DNA from 3 places in the Paenibacillus sp. EKM206P genome. Region 2 is predicted to be linked to each of the others. Evidence: riboswitches for the same ligand, from Rfam matches in the RefSeq annotation. Region 2 holds a riboswitch; each other region holds the start of a gene.
What was found. Region 2 has a riboswitch for thiamine pyrophosphate ahead of G9G53_RS20920 (ECF transporter S component). Riboswitches for the same ligand answer to the same signal wherever they lie in the genome.
Positions count from the first base shown of each region.

Region 1: another riboswitch for thiamine pyrophosphate. It lies ahead of thiC (phosphomethylpyrimidine synthase ThiC); the one in region 2 lies ahead of G9G53_RS20920 (ECF transporter S component).
Region 3: another riboswitch for thiamine pyrophosphate. It lies ahead of G9G53_RS12570 (ABC transporter substrate-binding protein); the one in region 2 lies ahead of G9G53_RS20920 (ECF transporter S component).

Region 1 is NZ_JAAMNQ010000019.1:18,403-25,357, reverse strand. It holds gene acnA (aconitate hydratase AcnA) at 1-186, shown strand, start outside; gene G9G53_RS24295 (DUF1648 domain-containing protein) at 260-607, opposite strand; gene G9G53_RS24290 (SdpI family protein) at 652-1,290, opposite strand; gene G9G53_RS24285 (YitT family protein) at 1,613-2,449, opposite strand; gene G9G53_RS24280 (hypothetical protein) at 2,958-3,110, shown strand; gene thiC (phosphomethylpyrimidine synthase ThiC) at 3,233-5,077, opposite strand; TPP riboswitch at 5,265-5,377, opposite strand; gene G9G53_RS24270 (IclR family transcriptional regulator) at 5,533-6,276, opposite strand; gene G9G53_RS24265 (alpha/beta hydrolase) at 6,577-6,955, shown strand, end outside.
Region 2 is NZ_JAAMNQ010000012.1:106,644-113,598, forward strand. It holds gene G9G53_RS20905 (3' terminal RNA ribose 2'-O-methyltransferase Hen1) at 1-968, shown strand, start outside; gene G9G53_RS20910 (polynucleotide kinase-phosphatase) at 965-3,574, shown strand; gene G9G53_RS20915 (TatD family hydrolase) at 3,595-4,392, shown strand; TPP riboswitch at 4,436-4,545, shown strand; gene G9G53_RS20920 (ECF transporter S component) at 4,796-5,392, shown strand; gene G9G53_RS20925 (ABC transporter ATP-binding protein) at 5,392-6,843, shown strand; gene G9G53_RS20930 (energy-coupling factor transporter transmembrane component T family protein) at 6,818-6,955, shown strand, end outside.
Region 3 is NZ_JAAMNQ010000005.1:54,287-61,241, forward strand. It holds gene G9G53_RS12550 (TatD family hydrolase) at 130-942, opposite strand; gene G9G53_RS12555 (ABC transporter ATP-binding protein) at 998-1,948, opposite strand; gene G9G53_RS12560 (ABC transporter permease) at 1,993-2,769, opposite strand; gene G9G53_RS12565 (MTH1187 family thiamine-binding protein) at 2,766-3,059, opposite strand; gene G9G53_RS12570 (ABC transporter substrate-binding protein) at 3,599-4,642, opposite strand; TPP riboswitch at 4,837-4,946, opposite strand; gene G9G53_RS12575 (pyridoxamine 5'-phosphate oxidase family protein) at 5,220-5,654, shown strand; gene G9G53_RS12580 (bifunctional 2',3'-cyclic-nucleotide 2'-phosphodiesterase/3'-nucleotidase) at 5,877-6,955, shown strand, end outside.

The DNA of each region.
Region 1 (6,955 bases), on a different contig from region 2:
TTCGACATCCTCGGCATTAACAATGACGTGAAGCCTGGTCAAGAGCTTACAGTTGTGGCTAAACGCGAGGATGGCACAAAGTTCGAATTCCCGGTAATTGCCCGTCTGGACAGCACCGTCGATATCGACTACTACCACAACGGTGGTATTCTGCAAACCGTATTGCGTCAAATGATTCAAGAGTAAAGAGCGTATAAATAACAAAATCCCCTCCAAATGCAGTGGAAACTGCACATTGAGAGGGGATTTTTTACATGCTTCAAGCCTTTAAAAGAAAACATATACCCAAGATTGCAAATACGAGGGTTATAAGAAGTGTGAAGAGACCAGGCAGGCTTTCCATGATTGCAGAGCCTTCTTCGCTCTTGAACTGACGACTGAAATAGGGTTGGAGCATAAGCATAATTATAAAAGATATGAGGCTGATTCCACACAACAACCATACCTCAGGGGAGGGTTTGTCAACAAAACGGTCAGCCACATCATTGAAATTGTAGTGGATTGCTACATTCCTAGGCATTCTCGGATACATGAAAAGGTAGATAATGAAAGGCAAAACAGAAATAAGAAAAGACAATACATTAGAAAAATTTAATTTACTTCTCATGGAAATCCCCCTAATATGCTAAATCGATCCGCATTATACAGATATCAGCAGTCTATATTTTTATACCTATGGCTTAGAAAGAGAGAAGTAACAAAACTAATCATCGTCGGTAAACAAGAAGCGAGCACCATATACACATTAACTTCTTGTCCTAATCCTATAGCGATCCCGATTAAGCCAAAGGCTATCCAAATATAAGCAGAGATACGATGCGTCTTCTTCCATGCCTTTTCATTCGAAAGCAGCCATGGGAACTTCAAACCAATTAAACGGTTAGGTGTTAATTTAGTGAATGTGATACCTACTGTTAAGTGCGATATCGCTGAAACCAATAAAACTATATTTAAGGGACTGAAGTAAATAGCATTTGAATACAGTAACATTAAAAAAAGAAAAATAAAATTTAGAACAACAAACACACTGGAACATATTTTACGATATGGAACCAAATTATTTTCAGAAAATTGTTCTCTATGTTTCGAGAATTTTGGATACAAGACAACAATAAGAAAAGAGATAATCATCGCTCCTGATGACACAATAAAAAAAGCTAAAGGGAGCTTTAGCGGGTTCATTGAAGGCAATATAATAAATGAATTTATAAAATGCAATATAATAAATAAAATAGAAATCTGAATCCACGGCTTTTTAAATTCTTTTTTTAAATCATAGTTATTCTCCACTCAAAACAACCTCACTTGAAACTGTTTCTCAGTTGATTTTAGAAGTAAGTGCATTTATAATACTTCAATATAAAAAATGAATATATTTTAATAAAATATATATTATTGTCAGATCATAATGCATATTTTTCAAAAAAATAAGAGATCAAAGTCACATTCACAATATTTTTTACAAAAAATAGCTTTTCTTCTGTTTCGAAAAGAAGTTATTATCTATCTACTCTATTTCGATTATTAAAATAAACATCTCAAAGCAAAAAAGTCGATCCCTCAGGACCGACTTCCAACTATGTTCTCCTATAACCTAACCTTCGCACGCGAGCTACTTCGAAATATCCAGAAAACCTTCTCCGAACACGTCCCGCACGTCATGAATGGTGATAAACGCTGCTGTGTCGATGGCTTTCACTATCTTTTTGAGCGCCGATACCTCTTGTTTACTAATGACGATATACAGCACTTCTTTTGGATTTTTAGTGTAATAACCGTGGCCTGACAGGACAGTAACTCCACGATCCATTTTCGTAATGACCATCTCGGCAATTTTATCTTGGTGCTCCGAAATAATCATGACCGCTTTTTTGGGGTTCAGTCCTTCGATCATGAAGTCCATCACCTTCGTACCAACGTACAAAATAACGATAGTTAGCATCAATTTTTCCGGGCCAATAATAAAATAGGAAGAGAATGCGACAATCAAATCAAAAAACAGCAGGCCATAACTGATATTCCAATCCAGATACTTGTTGGCAATCCGGGCTAAAATGACCGTTCCCGCCGTTGTGCCACCTACCCGTACGATTAAGCCAATGCCGACCCCCACCAAAACTCCGGCAAAAACGGCATTAATCGTCGGCTCATGCGAATCAATCCGCCAGTTGACTGTTAAATGTAAAAACAGCGAGTTAAAAGCGACCGCAATGATAGTGTACAAGGTCGTTCTCTTGTCCAAAAATTTATATCCGACAATCAGCAGCAAGCCATTAATCACCAGATTAACGATCGAGGGAGACCACTGAAACAGGTAGTACAGGATGATTGTGACCCCTGTAACGCCCCCCTCGCCAAACTCATTCGGGATCACAAACAGATTAACAGCTAGTGCGAAAAAAAACGCACCCAGAATAATAAATGCGATGTCTGCAATACATTTTTTCATATATGCTCTAATCCTCTCTCTAACATTTCAAAGGATGAATCGCCAGATCGATTGGCTGACTCTTGTTGTCAAAATACGCTGACAACCAGTTCATGGTATCTACTACCAAACATAAAGTCAATACAACTTTGACACTTTAATTCGCCACCAGACTGCCTCAATCCTGACTTGAGGAGTCCACAAAACCCTCCTTTTACAAGGTTATTCGACAAAAAAACACAATCCCGACTACTAAACTAAGAAAACGGGCCTCAAGCCCTTGTTTTAGACCTAGGCACATTTTCCCCTAAAACGACCATCCTCCTAATCGGCATTTTGAACACACATGACCATCTTCCTGTTTTATGTCAAAAGCGTTTTACTTTGAAAAAATGTGGGTATAATGATTGAAACATAACCAAGCAACCTACATAGCATTGCGACATCAAGTACATACAAATAGTCCTATACAGACGTCCTAAGCAACTCAATCTGAATTTGACAATATGGAATTGGAGGAATGATCTACATGAATACAATGAACTTAACCGTCCACACCCTGATGCCCTTTCACCACCAATACCAACGTGCCAACGCGGTGAGTATGCAGAAGAAAGAAGATAGCTCGGAGAAGAAGCTCAGCTTTCAGGACATTTTGAATGAAAAAATGGGTAAAAAATAAGGCGCCGTTTATCCGGTTGCATGACTCGCTTTACATAAGCCAAAAAGCCGTAGTTTCCTACATCGACTGTAGAGAACCACGGCTTTTTTTGATTCATGCGTTCCTAAACTCACACATTCGTTTTACTGACCGCCATCCCGATACTGCTCTGCCTTCTCACGCATCCCAGCGGCCACTGCTTCTTCGGTGTTCAGCCCCTTATCCGCTGCATAGGCGCGAATGTCCTGCGTGATGCGCATACTACAAAATTTGGGGCCGCACATCGAGCAAAAATGTGCTTCCTTGGCTCCCTCTGCTGGTAGCGTTTCATCATGGTAGGACAAGGCCCGCTCGGGATCAAGCGACAGATTGAACTGATCCCGCCAGCGGAACTCAAAGCGTGCCTTGGACAAAGCATCATCCCGCTGCTGCGCCCGTGGATGGCCCTTCGCCAGATCGGCAGCATGTGCTGCAATTTTGTAGGTAATGACACCCTCACGGACATCATCCTTATTCGGAAGACCCAAATGCTCCTTAGGCGTAACATAGCACAGCATGGACGTCCCGAACCAACCGATCATCGCCGCCCCGATGGCTGAGGTAATATGATCATATCCGGGGGCAATATCCGTCGTGAGCGGTCCCAAGGTATAGAAAGGAGCTTCCTTACAAATCTCCATTTGCAAATCCACATTCTCTTTGATTTTATGCATAGGGACATGTCCCGGCCCCTCAATCATGACCTGAACATCATGCTTCCATGCGATTTGCGTTAGCTCGCCCAACGTTTCCAGCTCTGCAAACTGTGCTTCATCATTCGCATCATAGATACTACCTGGACGTAGACCATCCCCGAGAGAAAAGGCCACATCATAGGCTTTCATAATTTCGCAGATTTCTTCAAAATGTGTATACAAAAAATTCTCCTGATGGTGCGCAAGGCACCAGGCTGCCATGATCGACCCGCCACGGGACACAATTCCCGTCATTCTATTCGCCGTCATCGGTATATACCGCAGCAATACACCCGCATGAATTGTAAAATAGTCCACTCCCTGCTCCGCCTGCTCGATCAGCGTATCGCGATACAACTCCCACGTCAGCGCTTCTGCTTCGCCGTTCACCTTTTCAAGTGCCTGATACAGCGGCACAGTTCCAATCGGTACAGGAGAATTCCGAATGATCCATTCACGTGTGGTATGGATATTACGGCCTGTGGATAGGTCCATAACTGTATCCGAGCCCCAACGCACAGCCCAGGTCATTTTCTCCACTTCCTCCTCAATCGAGGAGGTAACCGCAGAATTACCAATGTTCGCATTGATCTTCACGTGAAAATGACGCCCAATGACCATCGGCTCACTTTCCGGGTGATTGATATTCGAAGGCAAAATGGCTCGTCCAGCCGCCAATTCCTGCCGTACAAACTCAGGCTCCACCCCTTCGCGGATCGCCGCAAATTCCATTTCGGGCGTAATGATCCCTTGCCGTGCATAATGCATTTGCGTCACTGTACGACCTTGCGAAGCACGAAGCGGACGGTTGGTCACGCCGGGAAATTCAACTGTCTCCCGTTTGGAGCCAGGTTTCAGTCCATTATCCTCTGGTTTGACGGCGCGTCCCTCGTAAGCCTCCACATCGCCCCGTTCCAGTGCCCAAGCTCGCCGTAATGGAGGCAGGCCCTGACGGATATCGACCTGATAGGCTTCGTCAGTCATGGGACCGCTCGTATCGTACACACGCAATGGCTCATGATGCTCCGTGCCCTGCGGCGTATGTGTAGGATGAAGAGCAATTTCCCGCTCTGGGACGGCAATGTCCGGCCGCGAGCCTTGAATATATACCTTACGGCTCCCTGGAAAGGGCGTTACCCCACTGGCTTGCTCCCCGTTTGTCTTCTCTACCCCAACTTCCCTTGTTCCTGCCAACCTTACTTCTGCTGATTTAAATTCTGTTCCTTTTGTTCCTTCTACTTCTGTCGGCTTCATTGTCCATTCCTCCTGTTTCGATGAAATGACACACCGATCCGGAACCATTCCCAGGGTGGCGCTGATCTATGCAAAAAAGCCGGTTCCCGAGGGAACCGGCTAATCTAACGAGGCAGCTATCCAGACCGTGCACATGTGGAATAATCCTATTCCAATGCGTCACCGTAGACAGCAGCTGCGTATACATTTCAATGGCCGATTACTTCCCTACGCTGGTATGATCCAGATCAGGTGCAAAGGGTCCGGAATCTTACACGATTCCATCTCAGCCCGGCATTACAGGCTCCCCCAGTAACTGCGATACTTCTATTCACATGAGGCGGACATAACAGACATCCCGCCATCCTTATCAGACTACTTCAAATTTATGGCTTTGGCAACCCTTCTAGGTTCCATTTAGCAAGAAGACGCTCCTCACCAAATCACTTTGCTTGCTTCAACTGCATTCATTCTTGTTACGGAAGCATAAGCCCCATTTCCTTCGCCGCTTCGATCAAAATCGGAGCAAAGTCATGTAGCGTCTCGGGTGCAAGCCGGCTGACCGGACCGGATACAGATAAAGCCGCAGTGACCTGTCCCTTCCGGTTCACAATTGGTGCGGCCACAGCAGCGGCCCCTGGCTCCCGTTCTTCATAGCTGGTCGCATAGCCCTTCTCGCGAATGTCCTGCAGCTGGGCTTTATAGACCTCCGCGTCTACCGAGGGCGGCCATTCATTCCCGCTTAGCAGGGCTTCCAGCTCCTGCGGCGGCATAAAGGCAGCCAGCACCTTACTGGAGGCTCCTACAGCCAGCGGCATACGCGCACCCACAGGCGCAACCCTGCGGATCGCCTGATTGCTCTGCACGGCTTGTATGCGAATACGCATGTTGCCGTCCCGTAAGTACAAGCTGACCGTTTCGCCCAGACGGTCACGCAGTCCTTCCATTGCAGGCTGTAACAACACCGCCGGCTCGTCACTTTGGGACAAATGTGTGGATAGCTCCCAAATGCGGAAGCCAAGTCGATATTTTTCCGTTTCGGCATTCCGAACGACAAAGCCCCGATCCTCCAACGTAGTCAGCAGCCGATGAACCGTGCTTTTATGTAGACCAATTTTGGAGGCAATCTCCGTTAGGCCAAGATCCGAATCTGCGGTAAAACACAGCAATATATCAAGTGCACGCTCTACAGCGCGAACGGTTAATTTACGGTCTTCCATTCGTGAACCGCTCCTCTTGTATCCATATTCGTTTCACACTATGAAACATGGTTACATAAATTATATAGAATAGTCGCGGCTACTGTAAACCGATGTTTTTGTGACAACCATATTACAGAACGAGAACAAACATCGACAATTCTTTGCATCATTTTTACTTTTCCGGTTCAGGCGTTGACTTTGGATAACCCCCATCATACGATAATAGGTATCTATACGGATATACACTATCATTTTCAAGTGGAATTATACCTAAATTCTATTGAAACGAAGATCAATTTTATATAAGGAGGCTCTTACATGATTTCTACATCCCAGCGCAACTCTCAGCTACAGACCGCTGTTCAGGAGCCGTCCACCCCACTCTTTAATCCCCGTCTGCTGCGGTTCAAGCACGTTGTGATTGCTCTGCTGCTGTCGGTCGTTTTTTTTCTGTTGTTTTGTTTTATTGCCTTGCATGCTTACATCGCATGGGTACTTACGAATCCTACCGTCGCGCCGCTGTACTCTAATCCGATGCAGGCCAAAAACATGCCTTATGAGGAAGTCAGCTTCCCTGCCAAGGATGGTAGCCGCATGGTACAAGGCTGGTATATCCCGGCGGATCAATCGCGGAAAACGATTATTTTCAGCCATGGTTATGGAGCTAACCGCGAAGAAAGCTGGATTCCCATGTATG
Region 2 (6,955 bases):
TCAGATATGTCACGTTAAGTGGCCATCAGACGGTGCAGTATGCGCTACGTCAGTTATTGCTGTTGATTCCGGTGTTGGATAACTATAAGCACTACTATATCAGTGAAGAAGAGTTTGACAAGCTGAGACGTTACGGTGAAGGCTGGCTGTCAGCGCATCCGCTACGCGAGCTTATCATTCGACGCACGCTTCGTTTTACCAATCTGATTGAGCAATTTGAGCAATCTGATTGTGATGAAATAGGTATTAAAAAACATATTGAAAAGGATACTGTCCAAGCTCAAAAGGATAAGCACGAACAGATTCAACAGCCAGAACAGCCACATGAGGAAGGGAAGCAACAGCCTACAGTACGGCTAAATGAGCTGCGGTATCAAGCTATTATGGACGTAATTCGCAAGCTGCCTCGCAGACAGAAAATCGTAGATTTGGGTTCAGGGGAAGGGAAGCTATCGGCTCGGATGGCCCGAATGACGGGCGTTGAAGAGATTTGGGCGGTGGAGCCGTCTGCGTATGCACAGTTGAGAGCCGTGGAGCGTTTTAACAAGCTGGAAAGGCATGCCGATGCGATCAGTCCTACACCCATGATGGGCTCTCTCTTTTATTATGATGAACAATTGCGGGGAAAAGATGTGATGATCCTATGTGAGGTCATTGAGCATGTGGATGAGCATCGTCTGAACCGGGTGATGAAGACGATTGTAACGGAGTATCAGCCGGGCGTGCTGATCGTGACGACTCCCAATCGTGAATATAATGAAGTGTATCGTATGAATCAGCAAGAGATGCGGCATGGCGATCACCGTTTTGAATGGAGTAGAAGCGAGTTTCAGGAACGATGTGAGCAGTGGATTGTGGAAGCTCCTTATTCGGTAGCGCTGAAGGGGATCGGAGAAGAGGTCGAAGGCTTTGGACAACCGACCCAAATGGCTATATTTACGCGCAGAAAGGAGCAGAAGGAAGCATGAGCAATTCATCCAAACGTACGATTCATTTACCGCATGCTGGACTGGTTGTGTTGGTGGGGGCCTCCAACAGTGGGAAAACCACATTATTAGACAAGCTGGTGAGCGAAGGGATTCTGCTGGAGACAGAAGTGGTATCCTCGGATCATTTTCGCAAGCTGGTCGGAGATACGGAATTTATAGACTGGAGTGGACTTCCAAGACTGGAATCGGACGTACTGTTCTATGAGTATCAGCAAATGTCAGCCAAGGCGTTTGAGGCGATGGATACGATTCTGGCTATGCGCTGTCGCTTGAATAAGCTGACGGTTGTGGATGCCACCCATTTGTATGCTGAGGACCGTCAAAAATATGTACAGTTGGCAGCCAAGGCGCATGTTCCTGTAATGGCTTTGGTACTGGATGTATCCGAAGCTGTGCTGCTGGAACGTGATTTAGGCAGGGAGCATCCGCGTGGCCGCCAACGGGTCAAGCAGCAGGCACAGCTGTTAAAGCGGAACCTGCGTGGGATCCGTGAGGAAGGCTTTAACGCTTGCTATATCCTTAAGGATATAGAAGAAATGAATTTTGTTCGCCGTGCGCAGCCACTGTTTCATGAGATTGGCTCAGGTATTGACATCATTGGTGATATCCATGGGTGCTACCGTGAGATGCTGGAAGTGATAGAGCGGCTAGGATATACGGAAGATACGGAAGGACTATACCATCATCCAGATGGCAGAAGACTGGTATCTGTCGGGGATGTGATGAGCCGTGGCCCCAAATCGTTACAAGCGGTGCAGTTCTGGAAAAAGCACGTGGATGCTGGACTAGCGTATATGATTGACAGCAATCATGGCTGGAAAATCGGCCGTTACCTTGATGGAAGAAAGGTGACTCTCAGTCATGGGGATGAACGATTTGCAGAGGAACTGGCCCAGTATGAACAAAAAGCGGGCAAGGCAGCGGCGGAACAGCTTAGAAGCGAGTTAAGGGATTTTCTGCTACATGCACCCTCACATCTTATTTTTGGCAGGAATGGATTGCGACACGTGGTCGTGGCTCATGCGGGGATTAAGGATCATTTTATCGGCAAACAGTCGGCACGTATTTCTGATTATTGCCGTTATGGAGATACGGAAGGACAGGATGCAGACGGAAAACCAATCCGCAAAGATTGGTTCGTAGACCATGAATCGGGAGAAATAGTAGTATGGGGACATGATCCTAGACCGCAGCCTACCCTTGTGAATCAGACGGTGAATATTGATCAGGGTGTGGTATTTGGCGGTATGCTGACCGCTTATCGTTTTCCGGAAAAGGAATTTGTCAGCGTTCCGGCACATGAGAATTATGCGAATGATCCCGATAGCCCACTTGTCCGGTGGCAGAGAAAACGGTTTTCCCCGCCGAATTTACGCAAGCTCATCGCTGGTTACAGTGTACTGACGGAATCGTATGGCGAAGTGCGCGTTCAAGGAGAATCGGTCAAAACCGCTATAGATGCCGTGTCACATGTGACAGTACCGATAGAGGAACTGGTGTATATTCCACCGACCATGAGTCCTGCTCCAGCGGTGTCTGCAGAGGAAGGTTATCTGGAGCATCCGCGTGAAGCGCTGGCTTATTATCGCGGGCAAGGGGTACAAACGATGGTGGCTGAGAAAAAACATATGGGTAGCCGGGCTATTTTGCTATTATTCAAAAACGAACAGGCCGCTGTCGAGTATGTAGGCTACCCGACATTGGGCACGATCTACAGTCGGAGCGGGAGAGCTTTCTTTGAACAAAGCCTTGGGAAGCAAGTGCTGGAAAAGCTGAATGTGGATCTACGGACTGCCGGATATTTTGAACGGAACCAGACGGATTTTGTGTTGCTGGATGCGGAAATTGTACCGTGGAATCTCAAGGCTCGGGAATTGATTGCTGCACAGTATGCGCATGTGGGTGAAGCAGCTCTGCTGGATCGCAGTAAGCTGGTAGACAAGCTGAAGCAGGCGAAGGTTGCGGGCCGAGAGGTTGGAGACTGGTTGGAGGAAATGGAACAGAAGTACGCGAATGCCGTGACGTTTCAAGAGGCTTTTCAAAAATATTGCTGGGATGTGGACGGTCTGGATGAGATTCGTATCGCACCGTTTCATACGCTGGCACACAGCGGAAAGACTTTTTTCGACCATTCTCATATTTGGCATATGGAGCAAAACCGGGAGCTGGCTGGGCTGTCTTCCCTGTTTATGGAGACAGAGTATCGCGTGATCACGGACGAAGCAAGCGAGGAAGAGGTCATTCGTTGGTGGAACGAGATGACAGAGGATGGTCATGAGGGGATTGTGATCAAGCCGGAACGCTTTTTGATGAAAAATCGGGACAAGATGATTCAGCCTGCAATCAAGGTGAGAGGCCGGAAGTATTTGCACATCATTTACGGTATGGATTATCTTGCCCCTGAGAATTTAAAGCGTCTGAAGCAGCGTCGAACGAACAAAAAGGAGCGTCATGCCCTGATGGAAGGAGCGCTTGGTATGGAAGGCGTGGAACGTTTTGTCCGCAAGGATACGGTAGATCGTATTCATGAATGCGTCCTTGCCGCACTATCTCTGGAATCAGAGCCGATTGATCCAAGATTGTAGTTTGCGAGGGAGGGATTGAGATGGAAAGGGGTACACCGTTAATTGATATTGGTGTGAACTTGATGCATCGTTCGTTTCATGCAGATCGGGAACAGGTGGTAGAGAGAGCCGCGGCTGTAGGGATTTCACCGCTGATTATTACCGGGACCAGTGTCCGCAGCAGTCGGGAAGCTTCTCAGTATGCAGCGCGTTATCCGGGCAAGCTGTATGCGACAGCTGGCGTGCATCCCCATGATGCCAAAGACTGCAGTGCAGACACGATTCAGCAGCTCCGCCAGTTGGCGGGTCAGCCGCAGGTCGTATCCATAGGGGAATGCGGATTGGACTATAACCGTGATTTTTCGCCACGTGATGTGCAGCGCCGATGGTTTGGCGAGCAAATCCAACTGGCGGGTGAGCTGAAAATGCCGTTATTTCTGCATGAACGAGATGCACATGAGGACTTTGTCGCTATGCTTCGGGAGTATCAAGGGCTTGTCGATAAAGCGGTAGTGCATTGTTTTACCGGCACGGAACATGAATTGCGTACGTATGTAGAAATGGGACTGTATATCGGAATCACCGGCTGGATTTGCGACGAACGGCGGGGGAAGCATCTGCGTGAACTGGTCAGAGATATTCCCTTGGACCGTCTGATGATTGAAACGGATGCTCCATTTTTGACCCCGCGTAATTTGCCTGTGAAGCCTAAAGAAGGGCGTAATGAGCCCATGTATCTCGCTCACATTGCTGCTACGATAGCCGAATGTACAGGTCGAAGCATGATGGAGATCGAAATCGCGACGACGGAAACGGCTAAACGTTTCTTCGGATTATAGGATTGTCAAAGCCATAGATGTGGTATATATTATAGTGAATTAAAAAGCATTGTCGGGAGCTTGAGAAAGTCAGGCTGAGAGGGTGGCCCTTGCCACTGACCGTGAAATCTGATCTGGGTAATGCCAGCGTAGAGAAACCAAGAACACTATACAGGAATGCCGCTTTTTTTTGCGGTTGTCGATAGATTCAATGTATGTCCTAGCATTTTACCTTGATCCTGACTTGGCTGGGTATCAGTGTAGTAGTTTAGACTACTGGTTATATAAGGCATATCGACGAATGATGTTTTGTATGGTGCTTCACCTTTTACTGCGCATAAAGCTTGCCTGGAGATTCAGCTCCAGACAAGCTTTTTTTCATGGCCAAGAGGCCAACTATAAGGAAAAAGGGGAGCACGCAATAATGAATACTGCTGTAAGAGCGTCCAAAGGGTTGAAACTGACGGATATTTTGGTCACGATTGTGATCGCTGTTGTGTTCGGGTTGATCTACAAAATATGGGGACCTGCCTATGATTTGATGAAACCATTGGGTCTACACGCCGAGCAACTGATGTATGGCATGTGGTTTATGGCAGGTACGTTTGCTTATCTCATCATTCGCAAGCCGGGTGTTGCGATTTTGGCAGAGGTGGCAGCGGCAACGGTCAGTGCTTTTTTGGGAAGCGAATGGGGTATGTCCACCTTGTACTATGGCCTGCTGCAAGGCTTGGGAGCGGAGCTGTTTTTTGCGGCTTTTCTGTATCGGAACGCAAACCTGTGGGTTGCTTCGCTAGCTGCGGCTGGGGCGGCTGTCACTTCTCTGATTTTAGACTTCAGCTACGGGTATATTGATCAGCTATCGACTTGGAACTATGTTTTGTATATTGGATTTCGGATGATTGGCAGTATTGTGATTGCCGGGGTATTCGCGTTCTATCTGGCTAAGGCATTGGAGGTAACCGGAGTCACGCGAAGTTTGAGGCCTGCAACGGAACAAGATTATAAGGGGCTGGATTGATGAGCCGGGCAACCGAAGATGTGGTGGCTTCGATCACCCGGCTACGGTTGAAATTCCCCGGTGAGCAAGAGCTGCTTTTTCACAATATGTCTTTGTCTGTCCGCAAGGGGGAAAAGCTGCTGCTACTGGGACCGAGTGGATGCGGTAAATCAACACTGCTCCAAGTGTTAAGCGGTCTGATTCCACGCACGATAGAAGTGCCTATGAAATGCGATGCTGCTGTAATCCCAAGTGTCTCAGGTATTGTATTTCAAGATCCTGATACGCAGTTCTGTATGTCATATGCAGATGAGGAACTGGCTTTTGTGTTGGAAAATAATCAGGTTCCCCGGGAGCAGATGCGATCCCGTATTCGCGAGCTGCTGATACAGGTGGGTCTATCGACGGATGATATACATATGCCCATTGGCAGCATGTCACAGGGAATGAAGCAGCGGCTGGCGATTGCGTCTGTGCTGGCTATGGAGCCAGAAGTGCTTTTTCTGGATGAGCCCACGGCTTTGTTGGACGAGGAAGGCACTACACAGGTGTGGGATACCATTCGCAACATTTCGGTAGACCAGACACTGGTGATTGTGGAGCATAAAATTAATGAAATTGTCCATGATGTGGATCGGATTGTGGTGCTTTCTGCTCAAGGGGAGATCATTGCAGATGGAAGGGCCCAAGAAGTATTTCATGTGCACCGGCAGGCATTGTCCGAGTACGGCGTGTGGTATCCGGGAGTATGGAATGAAGCGTCTTCGCCACGTTGGAGTGAAGCAGTGACGCAACAGAATGGTGCGGGGACTGATGTGCTGGAGCTAGAACATTTTAGCGGCCTCCGCGGTTTAAGTTCAGTGATTTATGTGGAGCATGCGCAGGTGAAGCCTGGCGACTGGATTGGCGTGGTTGGTGAAAACGGGGCTGGCAAAAGCTCGCTACTGCTCTCCATGATGCGCTTACTTCGCACACAGGGACGTTATAGCGTGCGCGGAATTGAGGCAGGCAGTACAGAACAACTGGCAGAGCGTATCGGGTTCGCGTTTCAAAATCCCGAGCTGCAATTTGTAGCGCATACCGTACGAAAGGAACTAGAGTATTCGTTACCCAAGAGCTTGTATACCGTTGAACAGTGCCGGGAACGGGTCGATCGGATGCTCGTACAGTTCGGACTGGAGCGGCTGGACGAGCGGCATCCGTATCAGCTTTCGTTAGGCCAAAAAAGGCGGTTGAGTATTGCTACGGCTATGATTCGTGAGCCGGAAGTGCTGCTGCTCGATGAACCGACCTTTGGGCAGGATGCGCGTAATACCTTTGTCATGCTGGATATGTTGGAGCAGCTGAGAGCGGCGGGCACGGCCATTGTGATGGTCACCCATGACCCGGAAATTGTCCGTCGATATTGTACCGATACATGGCGGATTCAGAAAGGGGAACTACAGTATGAACCTGTCCTTTCCCCATCATAAAACATGGCTGCATCGCGTGAATCCGGGCCTAAAGCTCGTGATGTTTTCCATCCTGTTTGTGGTCGTTATAGTCATTCATGATCCGAATGTCATGTTTAATGTTGCGTGTGCT
Region 3 (6,955 bases), on a different contig from region 2:
ATATACGTTTGAAAATACAAGAACCTCCTTATTTACGTATGATGAAGTTCCTCGTAAATAAGGAGGTTCTTTGCTTTGGTTGCATGTTGTGGTTGTAAACCTTCCAGTCAGTAAACAACTGGTATACCTTTATCCATCAGATAGTGAGTAAAAGCGTCTCGTATTTTCATAAAATAATTGATGGACGGCAGATTCATCTTGCTGGGTCAGCTTGCTGTACGCGCGAATGACGTCGGCAGTCATCCGGGGATGTGTCTGTTGTCCGGTAAAAGGACCCTCGAACGGCCAGGGACCGTCTGTCTCTGCCATGATCTGATCAGATGGATACTGCCTTGCCAAACTGCGGATCTCTTCTTCGTACAGGAGATCCGGTGTGAAGGAGACATAATAGCCGTTCCGGGCGATACGTTCGGTCGTGGCGGCAGAGCCTTTAAACCAGTGAAAATGCGCCTGCGTGACGCCGTGACGTTCCAGAAGGTCACAGGCGATGTCTGCGTCTTCATAAACGGCGTGCAGGACAATGGGCTTGCTATGCTTGCTTGCAAACTGGATGAAACGCTCCAGTAGCACTATGTAGGGAGCGAGGTCAAAAGGAGCTCCGCTCTGCGAGGCTTCTAGCCGATTGTAATAGGGTAAGCCGACTTCACCCACGGCGACCATCTGCTGTACATGTTCGTCCATCCAGTCGAACAAGAGGTCAAGCTCAGTTTGCGGTGGAAGGGCCTGTTCGGGATGAAAGCCAAAGGCTGGCCGTACTAGCCCAGGGTAACGCTCGGCTAACCGTAGATTGGCTCGGCTGGAGTCCAGATGCATCGACACGGCTATCACAGCTTGGACGCTGCTATCAGCAAGTGAAGCGAGCAATAGCTTCTGTTGTTCGGGCGGGTAGCTGTCTACATGAATGTGCGCGTCGATTAATGGAGCGGGTCTTGTTGTGGTCAAATCCAAGCCTAGCTTTGTTTGGCTGTTCCATTTCGATGCACATCGAACTTTTACGTCACTCATGCCGATTCAATCCATCTTCCGGGATATTCTTGTGAACGCTCTGAGCATTGTCCATATCGCCGTCCAGTTTGTACTTTTCCTCACGCATCCAGCCGGTCATGGTTCGCTTCCATTCAATAAAGAGTGGATCGAGGGTGATTTCTTCCCTACGCGGGCGGGGAAAAGGGACATCTACGACATGCACCACCGAAGCAGGTCGCGCTGACAGCACATAAATGCGATCGGAGAGCAGCAGCGCTTCTTCAATGCTGTGGGTAATGAACAGCACAGAGCGGCGGTTCTTCTCCCACATCCGCAGTAACCATTGCTGCATATCTGCACGTGTCAGCGCGTCGAGTGCGCTGAACGGCTCATCCAGCAGCATTAATTCCTGCGGGCTGAGCAGTGCGCGAAGAAAGGCTGCACGCTGTTGCATTCCACCAGACAGCGTATGTGGATACGCCTTGGCGAATTTGCCTAGTCCAACCTGCTCGAGCCATTGCAGGGCTTCTTTGCGACGTTCGCGTTCACTGGCGTACTGAGGGGGGACTGCTGTATTTTTACGTGGAGCATTTTCCTGCCCAAGCAGTACATTATCCAGCGTGGTGCGCCACGGGAAAAGGGCGGGCTGCTGTGGCATATAGCTGATATGCCCACGTTCACCAGTCATGTCTCGTCCGTGCATACGGATACGTCCCTGCTGTGGTTTGAGTAGCCCGCCGATGATGTGAAACAGCGTACTTTTGCCGCTGCCTGACGGACCGATGAGAGAAACGAATTCTCCCGGCTTGACTGTGAGGGATACATCCTGCAGCACGGGCAGTAAGCTTCGCTTTTCGCGGAAGGCGAGGCTGATCCCGTCCAATTCCAGAGCAGAAGGGGCAGTCGAAGGACTCTGCTGGTCCCCGGCTCGTTGTTCATTAGCCACGTTGTGTGATGATAAGTCAGTCGGATGCAGACTCATATGTGCCACGTCCTTTCTTTGCTGTATTTAATTCAAGGAGGAAGCTATTCCTGATCCGGTTTCCAGCGAACCAGCCATTTTTCCAGTAGTACTATGATGACAAACATCAGTAAACTGAGCGCGACAATGATGCCGATGGCGGCAAAAATGAGGTCCGTGCGATAGGCCGATTTTTGCAGCAGCATATAATATCCGATTCCTTCGCTCGCACCAATCCATTCGGCAATAATTGCGCCCATCACACTGTAGGTGGCAGCAATCTTGATGCCGGAGAATACTTGCGGCAACGAGTGTGGCAACTCCAGCTTCATAAAAATAGCCATGCGACCGGCACCCGACATCTGCATATAGTTCATCATCATACGGTCCGTCCGTGTCAGCCCGTCCATGGTCGCTACAGCCACGGGAAAAAAGCATACTAAGGTAATGACCATCAGCTTGGGCAGCATGCCAAAACCAAACCACACCATGAGCAGCGGCCCCAGGGCGATGATCGGAATGTTTTGGCTCAGGATAAGCAGCGGATACAGGGCGGATTTGAGAAAAGGAATGGTATGAAGAACGATGGCGATCAACAGTCCCGTTGCTGTCCCTATAGCGAATCCCACAAGTGTCAGGCGAATTGTAGCCCATGTATGGGCACCAAGCAGCGCCGTCTGGGCCATGCCCTCCTGTACGATGAGGGATGGAGCTGGCAGTAGCCAGGATTCAATATGTAAATAGGAAACCGCCCCCTGCCAGGCTGCTAAAAAGAAGAGGACCGCCACAAGGGGCGGCCATACGCTTTTCCACCAGGATGCGTTCTTGCCTTTCGGATTCATGGGCGATATTTCTCGGTCAGCTTGTTCATGCTGATGCCTTGTGGGTTATGTGCGATTTTGATCTGTGAAATGACGCTGGGACTGCCCGCTTCCGTCAAAGCCTCATGCATTTCTTTAACCACTTTCAGCAACTCGTCGAGCTCGCCCTCCATGGTCGTATCCAATGGGTTCACCTGATGTTTGACACCGGAGCGCTGAATGACCTCAATCGCCTTATCTACATACGGGTAAGAGTCCTCGTTATTAGGAGTTTTAGGGATTACTTGAATACTGAGCAGTGTATTAGCCATGCAAATTCACCTGTCCTTCATTTGGAGTGTTTTAGAGAAAATAGGGTGGTTTAAGGCGTTTGAGACCGCTCCGCGTTTCATTTGGTCTTACGATCGCTGTTGCAGGGGGATTCTTGGATTATTTAAGTTTTCAAAGGTAAGAATTCCCCTGCAAAGGCGAACGCTCCGCTTCTCCAGATTCAAATGAACCGCTCCGCTGCTGCCCGCCTTAAAAGCACCCTATTTTTAAAGCTGGTTTGTGCGGCATTTTTAACACACAAGCGCACCTACTTAGCGCTTAGATAATATGAAACTAAAGAATAAACCAAGTTGAACGAGAACGAAGTGGGCGGAATGGTGCTGTACAAGCGTTAGCGTTCGCTTTAAAAGCTTTCCGTAGGAAAGCTCGCTTCGGAAGCATAACCTCCCCGGATTTCTACATTAATCATAAGTTTTTATTAAGAAATCCGGGGTGGTGGCGATGGGAAGCACCATCCGACTGCGTAGTGGCGCTTCGTTCACTTCTCTAGTTCAGTCTTATTTAGCGTTTTAACAAATGGTCAGCGCTTGGGCAAGAAGTCGTTTGTGAAGGCCTTATCGACTTCCAAAGGCTTGCTGAGCAGCTTGCGTTCGTACATCCAGTCCGAATAGTTTTGCCATACCTCCGCTTTTTGCACGCCCCATTGCGCGGCATCATCCTGATAACGTGGGCTTAGCCATTTTTGGCTGGCAAGTACCAGTTTTTTATCCAGCTCCGGTACAGCTTTGCTTAAGATGTCCGCGGCTTCTTCCGGATGGGCGATAGTGTATTCATAGCCTTGGGCGGTAGCGTCCATGAACGCTTTGACCAGCTCGGGATCATTTTTTATCGTCTGTTCGTTGCTCACAATTACAGGCGTATAGTAGTCGAGGCTTTTGGAATAATCTTTTACATACAGCATATCCAATGGCTCATCTCGAAGTTGGGCCTCGATTCCGGTCCATGCGTAGAAAATCCAGGCAAAGTCGATATCCCGCTTCACGGCTGTAAAATAGTCTGCATTGCCCATGTTGACGATCTTCACTTTGCTCACATCGCCTTTGTCTGAATCCATGATGGATTTCATGACCGCTTCTTCTACGGGAGAGCCCCAACCGCCGTATTTTTTACCTTCAAAATCTTTCGGGCTTTTAATTCCGCGATCTACCGGGGCTGCGAAGCCTGAGGTATTATGCTGAATCACCGCAGCGATGGATACAAGCGGCACACCTTGCGTGCGAGCCTGTGTGACGCCTTCTTGGTAGCTGATACCAAAAGGTGCAGCATTAGAAGCAACCATTTGATCGGCTCCGCCTGAACCAGGTTGAACAATTTGGACATTCAAACCTGCTTTTTCGTAAAATCCTTTGTCCTTGGCGACATAGAGTCCCGTATGATTCGTATTGGGTGTCCAGTCGAGCACGATTTTAACATCTTTGAGCCCCTTTGCCGGAGTAGACGTTTGAGTGTCGGTAGCGGAAGCCGCTTCTTGGGATGTAGGGGGACTTCCACCGCAAGCGGTCAGGGTCAGGGCCATGAGCCACAGACTGATCAGTCCCAGGGTTAATATTTTCATGCGCTTCATCGTTAGTGTTCTCTCCTTTTGATTACCCGTTATCCATCCAATCAGACAGCTTAAGTTTCCCATTTTCATAAAAATAACATCTGCCGGACGCGATCTTTCCAACAACTTAATCCTCAACAAAAAAAGCGCCCCGAGTTTCCGGGACGCTTGCGCTTGTATATACCAAAGTAAGGGATGGTCCTATGTAAAAAAGGCACATCTTGCTTAAGCATTCCTACGCTGGCATTACCCAGATCAGGTTGTAAGGGTCAGTGTCTTGGGACACACTCTCAGCCGGCCGATTCCAGCACCCCTGGCATTGTATGGTTTAATGGGTTCATTTATTCGGGTTTACTACGACGATTATATGCTTTGAATGCAGGTCTGTCCAGCATGAAGGGAGAGATAACGGTTCATTTGCCGAACGACAGGGTACACTTTTACTGTGAGCTTTGATCTGAAAATGAGTATGAATCAATCCGATTCGATCCGGTCATGTTATTTTCAGAACAGCTGCGCAGGTAGGTTCAGATGGGCTGGTGCCCAATGGCATGGCGTAGGTAGAGAATTCTAATTCGTGAAAAGGAGTTGTTGTACTGTGGGTAAAACGGAAACATTGGATCGCAACCAACTGGAACAAGCCATTGTGAAGGCTTTGGATAACAACAAATTTTGTACGTTAGGTACGGTAGAGGGTGGCAAACCGAAAGTACGCTATATGGCCCTTTTTAACGATGGAATGAACATTCATCTGGCGACAGATCGCAAAACGCATAAAGTGGATGAGCTAAAGGACAATCCGAATGCTTATCTGCTGCTGGGTTATGAGGTTGGCGGTACGAAGGAAGTTGTTGAAGTGGAGGCTACCGTCCAAATTACAGCTGATGAGGGGCTACGCAAACAAGTGTGGAACGACTCCTTGAAGGAGTGGTTTTCCGGACCGGACGATCCCGATTATGTCATTCTGGACGTGAATCCGACTCGCATTGAGTATGTGGGTCAGCAAACGGAGCGCCAGGTGTGGAAGAAATAATACGAATATAAATGGATAAGCCAGTAAATCTCCAATTTTTTCAGGAGGTTTGCTGGTTTTTTTATGTTTGAGAAAATTAATTATTTTTTCATAAATAATTTTAAGTAAATGACTACTCTTTTGTCTGGCGTTGGATTAAAATAGAAATGGTGAGTTCAAGGCTTACATATATGTGCAAAAGTATGTATATGAGGCATACACCTTAATGAGGAGGGGTATATTTTGTTATTACGTAAAAATTGGTTTAAAGGGTTTACAGCAGCAGTTGTAGCTTGTAGCATGCTGGTGTTTTCAGCCGCTCCATCCTGGGCAGCTAGTGATTCTCGTGATAGCGCTACGGTGAATTTGCGGATCATGGAAACAACGGATATCCATGCGTCCCTGATGAACTACGATTACTATTCGGACAAAGAAACCAACGAGTATGGCTTGGTTAGTACAGCTAGCTTGATCCAGAAGGCACGTAGTGAAACAAGAAACAGTATGCTGTTCGATAATGGTGATTTGCTGCAGGGCAACCCATTAGGCGATTATATGGCCCGCAACAAAACCTTTGAGAAAGAAGGCGGTGTCCATCCGGTCTACAAGATGATGAACCTGATGGGCTATGATGCAGCTACAGTGGGCAACCATGAATTCAACTACGGTCTCGACTTTCTGGACAAATCGCTCAAGGGAGCTGATTTTCCTTATGTAAATGCGAACGTTTATGTTGATAAAGGGGGCCAAGCTACTAAGAATTATTTTACCCCTTATCAGATTCTTGATAAAACAGTAACGGACGAGAAGGGCGAAGAGCATACACTCAGAGTGGGTGTGATCGGTCTGGTCACACCTCAAATTATGCAGTGGGATGAAGCCAATTTGAAGGATAAAGTCGTTACGAAGGATATTGTGGAAACGGCGAAAAAGTTTATTCCTCAAATGAAGACGGAAGGTGCTGACATTATTGTCGTGCTTGCGCATACCGGTTATGAGGATGTGCCACAAACGCCACTGATGGAGAATGCCGTTAAGTATTTGAGCCAGGTGGACGGAATTAACGCTATTCTGTTTGGGCATGCTCATAAATCTTTCCCTGGCCCTGATTTTAAAGATATGAAGGGTGTAGATCTGGATAAGGGAACCATTAATGGGGTACCAGCCGTGGAAGCTTCCTCATGGGGCAAGGATCTGGGTATCATTGACCTGAGCCTAGAAAAGAAAAATCGCGAGTGGAACGTGACTAACTCTCAATCTCAAGTGCGTCCGGTTGTGAGCACCACTAATCAGACTGTGCAGTTTATCCCTGAATTTAAACT